3 regions of the Delftia sp. 60 genome follow, and region 2 is predicted to be linked to each of the others. Evidence: predicted binding sites of a transcription regulator. Region 2 holds the regulator's gene; each other region holds the start of a gene.
What was found. Region 2 encodes FNR, which switches genes on or off when oxygen is low (the NO sensors DNR and NnrR bind a similar motif). Its sites were predicted from a motif close to TTGATNNNNATCAA; they were not measured.

Region 1 (3,274 bases), 1.4 Mb from region 2:
GTGGTCGATGCTGCACAGCCAGTCGCGCCACAGCGGGCCCCACAGGCGGAACTTGGTGAGCAGGCCCAGCACGGCAAGGCCGCCGAGCACCACGGCGATGAAGGTCGCCAGCACGATGGGCTCATGCGCCATCGGGATGGAGTCCCAAGTGATGCGTCCCAGCAGCCAGTGGGCCTGTGCCGGGGAGGTATGTTCAGACATATCGAGTCTCTTAGGTCGTGATGGGAGCGGGCGGCGGTCTGGCCGTCGTCCGCGTCCGCTAACTGCTTATTGCTGCGCAGCGGCTGCGGAGCCGTCGCGCTGGTCCAGGAAGGCCACGACGCGGTCGGCGTTTTGCACCGTGCACACATCCTGGGGCAGGTTCATGCCCACGGCCTTGAGATAGGCTTCGCCGCCGGCAGCGTCGATGGCCATCATGTGATGCATGCACATCTTGCCTTCTTCGACACAGCGGTTGAGCACCTTGTCGTACAGGCCTTCGTCCACCGTGGCGAAGCGCTCGACCGGGTTGCGCTCGCTGGGCTTGACCAGGTTCAGGTAGGTATCGCGCGTCAGGGCCTTGCCTTCGGACTTGGCCTTGGCAACCCACTGATCGAACTCTTCGTTGCTCAGGCCATGGAACTTGAACGTCATGCCCGAGAAGCCGGCGCCGCTGTAGTGCGATGCCAGGCCGTGGAACACGCCGGGCTTGTTGATCACGGCGTTCAGCTCGGTCTGCATGCCGGGCATGGCATAGATCATGCCGGCCAGGTCAGGCACGTAGAAGGAGTTCATCGTCGAGGTGGCGGTCAGCTTGAAGTGGATGGGACGATCCACGGGAGCGGCCAGCTCGTTGACGGTGGCGATGCCTTTTTCAGGGATGAAGAACAGCCACTTCCAGTCCATGGCCACGACCTGCACCTCCAGCGGCTTGACATCGGTGCTCAGCGGCTTGGTGGCCGAGACGCGGTCCAGCGGACGGTAGGGGTCCAGCTTGTGGGTGCTGATCCAGGTGATGGCGCCCAGCGCGATGATGATCATCAGCGGCACGGACCAGATCACCAGCTCCAGCGTGGTGGAGTGGTGCCATTCGGGGTCGTAGTGGGCCTCGGTGTTCGACTGGCGGTATTTCCAGGCGAAAAGCAGCGTGAGGATGATCACCGGGATGATGATGATCAGCATCAGCAAGGTGGCCGTGACCACCAGGTTGCCTTGCTGCGCGGCGATGTCGCCGGCGGGGTTGAGCACGACGGCTTTGCTGCAGCCAGTGAGACTGGCTGTCAAAGCGGCCGCGGTGAGCCACGCAGGCCCACGGAGTTCCTTGATTTTTAGCATGCTAGGGGCGCAACAAGAGCGCGTTTACATAGAAACGCGGATTACAAGATCCGGGCAAATGTATTACGAAGTATAAATTTGTCCATTGGACATTTTGTCCAACGTCAAGGAGAACCCGGGAACTTTCTGCTACCTGGACGGGTGCACGTCAGGTGCCTGGCGGTCCGGAGGCCGCATTTTCGCGTCGCGCGCAGCAGGACAAACACCGAGGCCGGTCGAGGTGGAAACCGCCTTGCGCCAGATCAAGCGAGGGCGTAGAACAGAGCTGTCAGTGAGACGAGACAAGGAGCATCCATCTATGAGCGGCCTCGACACAACTGCAAGCTTCCCCGGCGGAAGCTATGAGAGCAAAGAATCTCTGTCCCGCGCCGACACCCACGAAGATGTCACGCCCAACGAAATCGCCGTCGGCGTGATCATCGGGCGATCCTCGGAGTACTTCGACTTCTTCGTGTTCGGCATCGCCTGCGTGCTGGTCTTCCCGGCGCTGCTGTTTCCCTACCTTTCCAAGCTCGACGGCACGCTGATGTCGTTCGCCATCTTCTCGCTGGCCTTCGTGGCCCGGCCGCTGGGCACGGCGCTGTCCATGGCCGTGCAGCGGCGCTGGGGGCGGGCGACCAAGCTGACGCTGGCGCTGTTTCTGCTGGGCGTGTGCACCGTGGGCATGGCCTTCCTGCCCAGCTACCAGCAGGCGGGGGTGAACGCCATCATCGTGCTGGCGCTGCTGCGCATAGGCCAGGGCATTGCGCTGGGCGGCTCGTGGGACGGCCTGCCGTCGCTGCTGGCCATGTCGGCGCCCAAGAACCGGCGCGGCTGGTATTCGATGATGGGCCAGTTGGGCGCGCCGCTGGGCTTCGTGCTCGCGGCAGGGCTGTTTGCCTTCATCTACGCCCATGTGGGAGCCGACGAGTTCCTCAGCTGGGGCTGGCGCTATCCCTTCTGCGTGGCCTTTGCCATCAACGTCGTGGCACTGTTTGCCCGGCTGCGCCTGGTCGTGGGCCAGTCCTACACCGAACTGCTGCAGCAGCGTGAGCTGGAGCCCATGGGCGTGCTGCCGCTGATGCGCGACGAGGGTCGCAACGTGGTGATCGGTGCGTTTGCCGCCCTGGCCAGCTTTGCGCTGTTCCACCTGGTGACCATCTTCCCGCTGTCCTGGATCTCGCTGTACTCGGACCAGTCGGTGACCCATGTGCTCGGGGTGCAGATCGTGGGCGCCTTCTGTGCGGCTGCCGCCATCATGGTCTCGGGCTGGCTGGCCGACCGTGTGGGCCGGCGCAACACGCTGGGCACCATGGCCTGCCTGATCGGCATCTTCAGCTTCCTGGCGCCCTGGCTGCTGGGCAGCGGAACGATGGGGAACAACGTGTTCATCATCGTCGGCTTCATCCTGCTGGGCCTGTCCTATGGCCAGGCGGCCGGCACGGTGACGTCCAACTTCCCCTCACGCTATCGCTACACGGGTGCTGCTCTGTCCTCGGACATGGCCTGGCTGGTGGGCGCGGCATTCGCTCCGCTGGTGGCCCTGGGCGTGTCCTCGCGCTTCGGACTGGTGGCGCTGGGGATCTATCTGCTGTCGGGTGCGCTGTGCACGCTGGCGGCGCTGGGCATCAACCGCGCCATCGAGACGCGCGACTGAACGGGCGCAGCAAATCAAAGGCCGGCTCTGCCGGCCTTTTTCGTTGTGACTTCGCCTCAGGGGTTTTCACCGTAGCGCTGCTTGAAGTCGAATTCGAGCCTGTCGCAGTCCTGCACCGATTCAAACTGCTGCGTCTTGCGCTCGGCCTCTGGCCGCGCGGTTTCCTTGCGGCAGATCTTGATGGTTTCGCGCTCCACCCAGCGCGCCTCACCTTCGGGCGTGGACAGCAACTGGCCAGCCAGCATGAGCACAGCGAAGAAGGCCACGGGCAGGCCGATGAGCCAGGGCACGATGCGGCTTTTTGGTGGCTTGGGCGGTTTCGGC
Region 2 (3,274 bases):
GCGCGTGCTGATCTACTCGGCCGTGCTGATCGGCTTGAGCGTGGCCATGATCGTGAGCCTGGCGCTGCGCCAGTCGGTCAAGGTGGACGTGATCCGCGACCGCGCCTCGCTGTCGCGCATCGTGGCGGGCGGCAAGCTGGAGAATGTCTACCGCCTGCAGATCATGAATGCCACCGAGCAGGCCCAGCGCTACCGCATCAGCGCCCATGGCCTCGATGGGCTGGAGCTGGCGTCCGAGCAGGAAGTCGAGGTCGGCCCGGCCGAGACGCGCGGCATTGCGGCGCGCCTGCAGATTCCCTACGGTTCGGCCGAGCCGGGCTCGCACACCGTATTCTTCGATATCGATGCCGTGCATTCAGGCGCGGGACGCGCGTCCGAAAAGGCCGTCTTCCTGGTGCCCCGGTGATGTTCCTGGCAGGCGCGGCACGGTCCGCGCCTGCCGCCTGAAAGAAAGAGGTTTCCCATGTCTTCCAGTCCCGCAGTGTCCGCGCCCGCGCAGGCTCCCTCGCACCCCGACGCCGGCAAGCCCTGGTGGAAGTTCGGCCATGTCTGGCTGGTGGTGGCCGGCCCGGCGGCCGTGGTGGTCGCTGCCGTGATCACGGCCATCATCGCCATCAATGGCGCCGATCCCGTGATCGACCCCGACTACTACCGCAACGGCATCAAGATCAACGAGCGTGCCGATGGCGTGCGCGAAGTGCCCAAGAGCATGGCGCCCGCCGTCACCGGCCGCAACCATGCGGCCACGCCCGCGCACGATCACCCCACCGACCGCTGATCGCCGTGCACCCCTGCAAGAGGCCGCAGTCGCGGCCTTTTTGCATGGCGGATCGCATCTCCGGCATTCGCGACGGGTGAGGGTTTCCTACAGGCGTGCAGGGCGCTGCGGGGCTTGGCGCCATGCGTTGGCGCGGCGCACAATGAAGGCGACCCCTCGACAGCACAAGGAGATCGCTGATGTTGGCCCAACGCTGGATGTGGATTGCCTGGCCTGCCTTTCTGGCAGCCGCCGTGATGGAGATGCTGGTTTTTGCCTTTGTGGACCCGCTGGAGCTGCATTGGCTCGGCGACCTGGGCTGGTCGCGCCAGGGCATCTACACGCTGGCCTTCTTTGCCTTCTGGGGCGTGACCATGCTCTCCAGCCTGATGACCACCATGCTGGGCCGCTCGGCCCGCGATCTCAATGACGGCGTGGTCTCCGAGCCCGACCCGGACCTGGCCATGCAGGGGCTGGGGCGGGACTGAGCGAGAGCCCGCCGCAATGAACAAGGCCCGCTGTCGCGGGCCTTGTTCATTGGCGGATGAATGCTTGCCGCCCTTGCAGCCTCACTGGCACTGCTGGCTGTTGACGATGCGCTTGAGCGCCTCCGTGTCCAGGATGCGCAGATGGCGCTGGCGCACCTCGATGATGTTGTCGTCCGCGAACTTGGAGAAGGTGCGGCTCACCGTCTCCAGCTTCAGGCCCAGGTAGCTGCCGATTTCCTCGCGCGTCATGCGCAGCACCAGTTCGGACTTGGAAAAGCCCCGCGCATGCAGGCGCTGCACCAGGTTGAGCACGAAGGCGGCCAGGCGCTCTTCGGCGCGCATGCTGCCCAGCAGCAGCATCACGCCGTGCTCGCGCACGATCTCGCGGCTCATGACCTTGTGCACATGGTTTTGCAGGGCCGTGACCTCGCGCGACAGGTCTTCCAGCTTGTCGAAGGGCATGACGCAGACTTCGGCGTCTTCCAGCGCGACGGCATCGCAGGTGTGGTGGTCGTTGACGATGCCGTCCAGGCCGATGATCTCGCCGGCCATCTGAAAGCCTGTGACCTGGTCGCGTCCGTCCTCGGTGGCCACGCAGGTCTTGAAGAAGCCGGTGCGGATGGCGTACAGCGAGGTGAATGTCTCGCCGTTGCGAAACAGCAGGCCTCCGCGCTTGACCTTGCGGCGCGTGGCCACGATGTCGTCGATGCGCTGCATCTGCTCGGCATCCAGGCCCATGGGCATGCACAGTTCGCGCAGGTTGCAGTTGGAGCAGGAGGCTTTGATGGTCTGAAGGTTCATGGAGTGATAAACATCAGCGGCACACAGCGTGCCGGCGGTGACCTCGTGGATTGCGATGAGTTGGATCAAATTGTCGCAGCAGTCCCTCAAACAACTCTTGATATGAGTCAAGGACATGACCGATGTGCTGCGGCACAGTCGAGGTATTAGAGGAAAAAACCCATGACCGCTGTCACCCCAGAGCTGCTGCGTCGCTTTGACGTACCGGGGCCCCGATACACCTCGTTCCCTACCGCCGACCGCTTTGTCGAGGCCTTTGGTGCAGAGGACTATATCCTGGCGCTGCAACAACGCAAATCGAGTACCGCAGCGCGTGCCATGCCTTTGTCGCTGTATGTGCACGTGCCCTTTTGCGAGTCGCTTTGCTACTACTGCGCCTGCAACAAGATCGTGACGCGCCACCACGATCGCGCCGCCGTCTACCTGGACTACCTGGCGCGCGAGATGGCCTTGCATACTGCCCATTGCGGCAAGGGCCAGACCGTCAGCCAGCTGCACCTGGGCGGCGGCACGCCCACCTTCTTCTCCGACGACGAGTTGCGCACGCTGATGGGCCTGTTGCGCGAGCATTTCAAGCTGGAGCCGGGTGGCGAGTACTCCATCGAGGTCGATCCGCGCACCGTCAGCGTCGAGCGCCTGGCCGTGCTCAAGGAGCTGGGCTTCAACCGCCTGAGCTTCGGTGTGCAGGACTTTGACGAACAGGTGCAGATCGCGGTTCATCGCGTGCAGCCGGCCGAGCAGGTGTTCGAGCTGGTGGCGGCCGCGCGGCAGCTGGGCTTTGCCTCCATCAACGTGGACCTGATCTACGGCCTGCCCAAGCAGACGCCCGAATCCTTCGAGCGCACGCTGGCCCAGGTCAACGCGCTGCGGCCCGACCGCATCGCGCTCTATGCCTATGCCCACCTGCCCGAGCGCTTCAAGCCGCAGCGGCGCATTGCGGCCGAGGATCTGCCCCAGGGGGCCGACAAGCTGGCCATGCTGTCGCGTTCCATCGCCGCGTTCATGGACGGTGGTTATGTTTACGTGGGCATGGACCACTTCGCCCTGCCCGAGGACTCGCTGGCCGTGGCCAAGCGCCAGGGCCGGCTGCACCGCAACTTCCAGGGCTACAGCACCCAGCCCGACTGCGACCTGATTGCGCTGGGCGTGTCGGCCATCGGCAAGGTGGGTGCCAGCTACAGCCAGAACGCCAAGACGCTGGAGGAGTACTACGACGCCATCGACGCCA
Region 3 (3,274 bases), 2.6 Mb from region 2:
GGCGCCCAGCTGCAGCTTCAGGGCGATCCAGGTCGAACCCCAGATCAGCACGACCAGGGCATAGAGGGTGGCAGTCATGGCCGGTGATGATGGCGCCGCAGGCTGGGCGGGCATGGCAGATTCCTGCGGTTTGATGGCCTGGCGCCATGCGTCGGTATGGCTGCGGGACCACAATCGCTGCCATGACGCCCACGCCGCTGCCCGAGCTGCCCTCCAGCCACCTGTGCCAGGTGCTGTCACGCTCCAAGGCCCGACTGCAGCGGCGCGTGCGCCTGAGCGAAGGGGTGGAGCTGGCCGTCTGGGCCAATGTGGACGACGAGGTGCGCTACTGCCAGCCCGGTCACCACACGCTATCGGTCTACCTGGCCGGGGGCGAGGGCTCGCAGCTCAAGGCGCGGCCCGAGGCCATGGGGGCGCCGGGGCGCATCTGCATCTTCACGCCAGAGGACGAATCGCACTGGCTGGTGCGCTCGCCCGTGCAGTTCCTGCACCTGTATGTGTCCGACCTGGCCTGGGCGGGGCGCGTGGTCCGCATGCTGGATGCCGAGCCCCGCTCGCGCACCTTGCGTGCGCAGATCTACGGGGATGATCAGGCCTTCCACGCCGGTGCCCGTGCGCTGATGCAGCTGGACTGGCAGGACCCGCAGCAGCAACTGGCGGCCGATGCCATTGGTCAGCAGCTGGTGGATCGGCTGGTGCTGCAGTCCGCCACGCCGCGCCAGCTGCAGGCGCTGCAGCGGCCGCTGGGCGGGCTCTCTGCGGCCATGCGGCGCAGGGTGCTGGCCCATGTCGAGGCGCATCTGCATGACTCCAAGGCCGTGTCGCTACCGGCACTGGCGAGACAGGCCTGCCTCTCGGAATTCCATTTCGCACGCATGTTCCGCCAGAGCATGGGCTGCACGGTGCACGAATGGGTGCTGCAGCAGCGACTGGCCCGGGCACGGCGTGCCCTGTCTGCGCGCAACGTGCCGCCGCTGGCCGAGCTGGCGCTGGATTGCGGCTTTTCCAGCGCCAGCCACTTGGTGCGCAGCTTCCGGGCGCATTTGGGCGTTACGCCTACGCAGTTCTCGATCTTTCAGCGCAATGCTTGAGAAGGATGGCCGGTCTCGCCGGCCTTGATCTGGCGCAAGCGTCTGTCCTTGCGGGCCGGGCATGGCTTGAAATTTGCCCTGCCGGTATCAGATAAATCGCAATGACCCTGTTTCAGGAGCGAAAAGAAACACCATGCGAATCGACAAATTGACAACCAAGTTCCAGGAAGCCCTGGCCGACGCGCAAACGCTGGCCCTGGGCGGTGACCAATCCAATATCGAACCCCTGCACCTGCTCGTGGCGCTGCTGCGCCAGGACGATGGTCCGCGCTCGCTCTTGCAGCGCGCCGGCGCCAACGTGGGCCAGCTGCAGGCCGCGGCCGAGAAGGCCCTGGCTGATCTGCCGCGCGTGCAGCACCAGGACCAGGTGCAGGTCGGCTCCGAGCTGGGCCGGCTGCTGCAGGCGACCGAGAAGGAAGCCCTCAAGCGCGGCGACCAGTTCATTGCCAGCGAGCTGTTCCTGCTGGCGCTGACCGACAGCAGCGGCTCTTCCACGCGCGCAGGCCAACTGCTCAAGGAAAGCGGCGTGACGCGCTCCAGCCTGGAGTCGGCCATCAACGCCGTGCGCGGCGGCCAGACCATGGACAGCGCCGAAGGCGAAGGCCAGCGCGAGGCCCTCAAGAAATACACCATGGACCTGACCGAGCGCGCGCGCATCGGCAAGCTCGATCCGGTGATCGGCCGCGACGACGAAATCCGCCGCTCCATCCAGGTGCTGCAGCGCCGCAGCAAGAACAATCCCGTGCTCATCGGCGAGCCCGGCGTGGGCAAGACCGCCATTGTCGAGGGGCTGGCCCAGCGCATCGTGGCCGGCGAGGTGCCCGAAAGCCTCAAGAACAAGCGCGTGCTGTCGCTGGACATGGCGGGCCTGCTGGCCGGCGCCAAATACCGTGGCGACTTCGAGGAACGCCTGAAGTCCGTGCTCAAGGAAGTGGCGCAGGAAGAGGGCCGCATCATCCTGTTCATCGACGAGATCCACACCATGGTCGGTGCCGGCAAGGCCGATGGCGCCATGGACGCGGGCAACATGCTCAAGCCGGCCCTGGCGCGCGGCGAGCTGCACTGCATCGGCGCGACCACGCTCGATGAATACCGCAAGTACATCGAAAAGGATGCGGCGCTGGAGCGGCGCTTCCAGAAGGTGCTGGTCGAGGAGCCTTCCGTGGAGGACACCATCGCCATCCTGCGTGGACTGCAGGTGCGCTACGAGGCCCACCACGGCGTGGACATCACCGACCCGGCCATCGTGGCTGCGGCCGAGCTGAGCCACCGCTACATCACCGACCGCTTCCTGCCCGACAAGGCCATCGACCTGATCGACGAGGCGGCGGCCAAGATCAAGATCGAGATCGACTCCAAGCCCGAGGTCATGGACAAGCTCGAGCGCCGCATGATCCAGCTCAAGATCGAGCGCGAGGCCATGAAGAAGGAAAAGGACGAGGCCTCGCAAAAGCGCCTGCAGCTGATCGAGGAAGAACTCGGCAGCCTGGAGCGCGAGTACGCCGACCTGGAAGAGGTCTGGAAGAGCGAGAAGGCCAGCGCCCAGGGCTCCGAGCAGATCCGCAAGGAGATCGACCAGATCCGCATCCAGATCGAGGAGCTCAAGCGCAAGGGCGACTTCAACAAGGTGGCCGAGCTGCAATACGGCAAGCTGCCCTCGCTGGAAAAGCAGCTCAACGAAGCCCAGGCCAACGAGCAGGGGCAGGGCGGCGCGCCCGCCCACAGGCTGCTGCGCACCCATGTCGGCGCCGAGGAAATTGCCGAAGTGGTCAGCCGTGCCACGGGCATTCCCGTGGCCAAGATGATGCAGGTCGAGAAGGACAAGCTGCTGCGTATGGAAGACCGGCTGCATGACCGCGTCGTCGGCCAGGACGAGGCCATCTCGGCCGTGGCCAATGCCATTCGCCGCTCGCGCTCGGGCCTGTCCGATCCCAACCGGCCCACGGGCTCCTTCCTGTTCCTGGGCCCCACGGGCGTGGGCAAGACCGAGCTGTGCAAGGCGCTGGCCGGCTTCCTTTTCGACAGCGAAGACCATCTGGTGCGCATCGACATGAGCGAGTTCATGGAAAAGCATTCCGTGGCCCGCCTGATTGGCGCGCCGCCGGGCTACGTGGGCTACGAGGAAGGCGGTTACCTGACCGAGGCCGTGCGCCGCAAGCCCTACAGCGTGTTGCTGCTCGATG

Region 1: the regulator FNR is predicted to act here: its motif matches at 1,409-1,422, upstream of cyoA (ubiquinol oxidase subunit II).
Region 3: the regulator FNR is predicted to act here: its motif matches at 1,116-1,129, upstream of clpB (ATP-dependent chaperone ClpB).

Annotation. Positions count from the first base shown of each region.
Region 1 covers NZ_PEFD01000001.1:4,281,278-4,284,551, reverse strand. The annotation lists gene cyoB (cytochrome o ubiquinol oxidase subunit I) at 1-201, opposite strand, end outside; gene cyoA (ubiquinol oxidase subunit II) at 268-1,314, opposite strand; gene CLV01_RS19390 (MFS transporter) at 1,613-2,950, shown strand; gene CLV01_RS19385 (hypothetical protein) at 3,007-3,274, opposite strand, start outside.
Region 2 covers NZ_PEFD01000001.1:2,851,374-2,854,647, forward strand. The annotation lists gene ccoG (cytochrome c oxidase accessory protein CcoG) at 1-406, shown strand, start outside; gene CLV01_RS12935 (FixH family protein) at 464-778, shown strand; gene CLV01_RS12940 (hypothetical protein) at 958-1,245, shown strand; gene fnr (fumarate/nitrate reduction transcriptional regulator Fnr) at 1,327-2,046, opposite strand; gene hemN (oxygen-independent coproporphyrinogen III oxidase) at 2,209-3,274, shown strand, end outside.
Region 3 covers NZ_PEFD01000001.1:5,461,198-5,464,471, reverse strand. The annotation lists gene CLV01_RS24585 (DMT family transporter) at 1-78, opposite strand, end outside; gene CLV01_RS24580 (AraC family transcriptional regulator) at 183-1,091, shown strand; gene clpB (ATP-dependent chaperone ClpB) at 1,225-3,274, shown strand, end outside.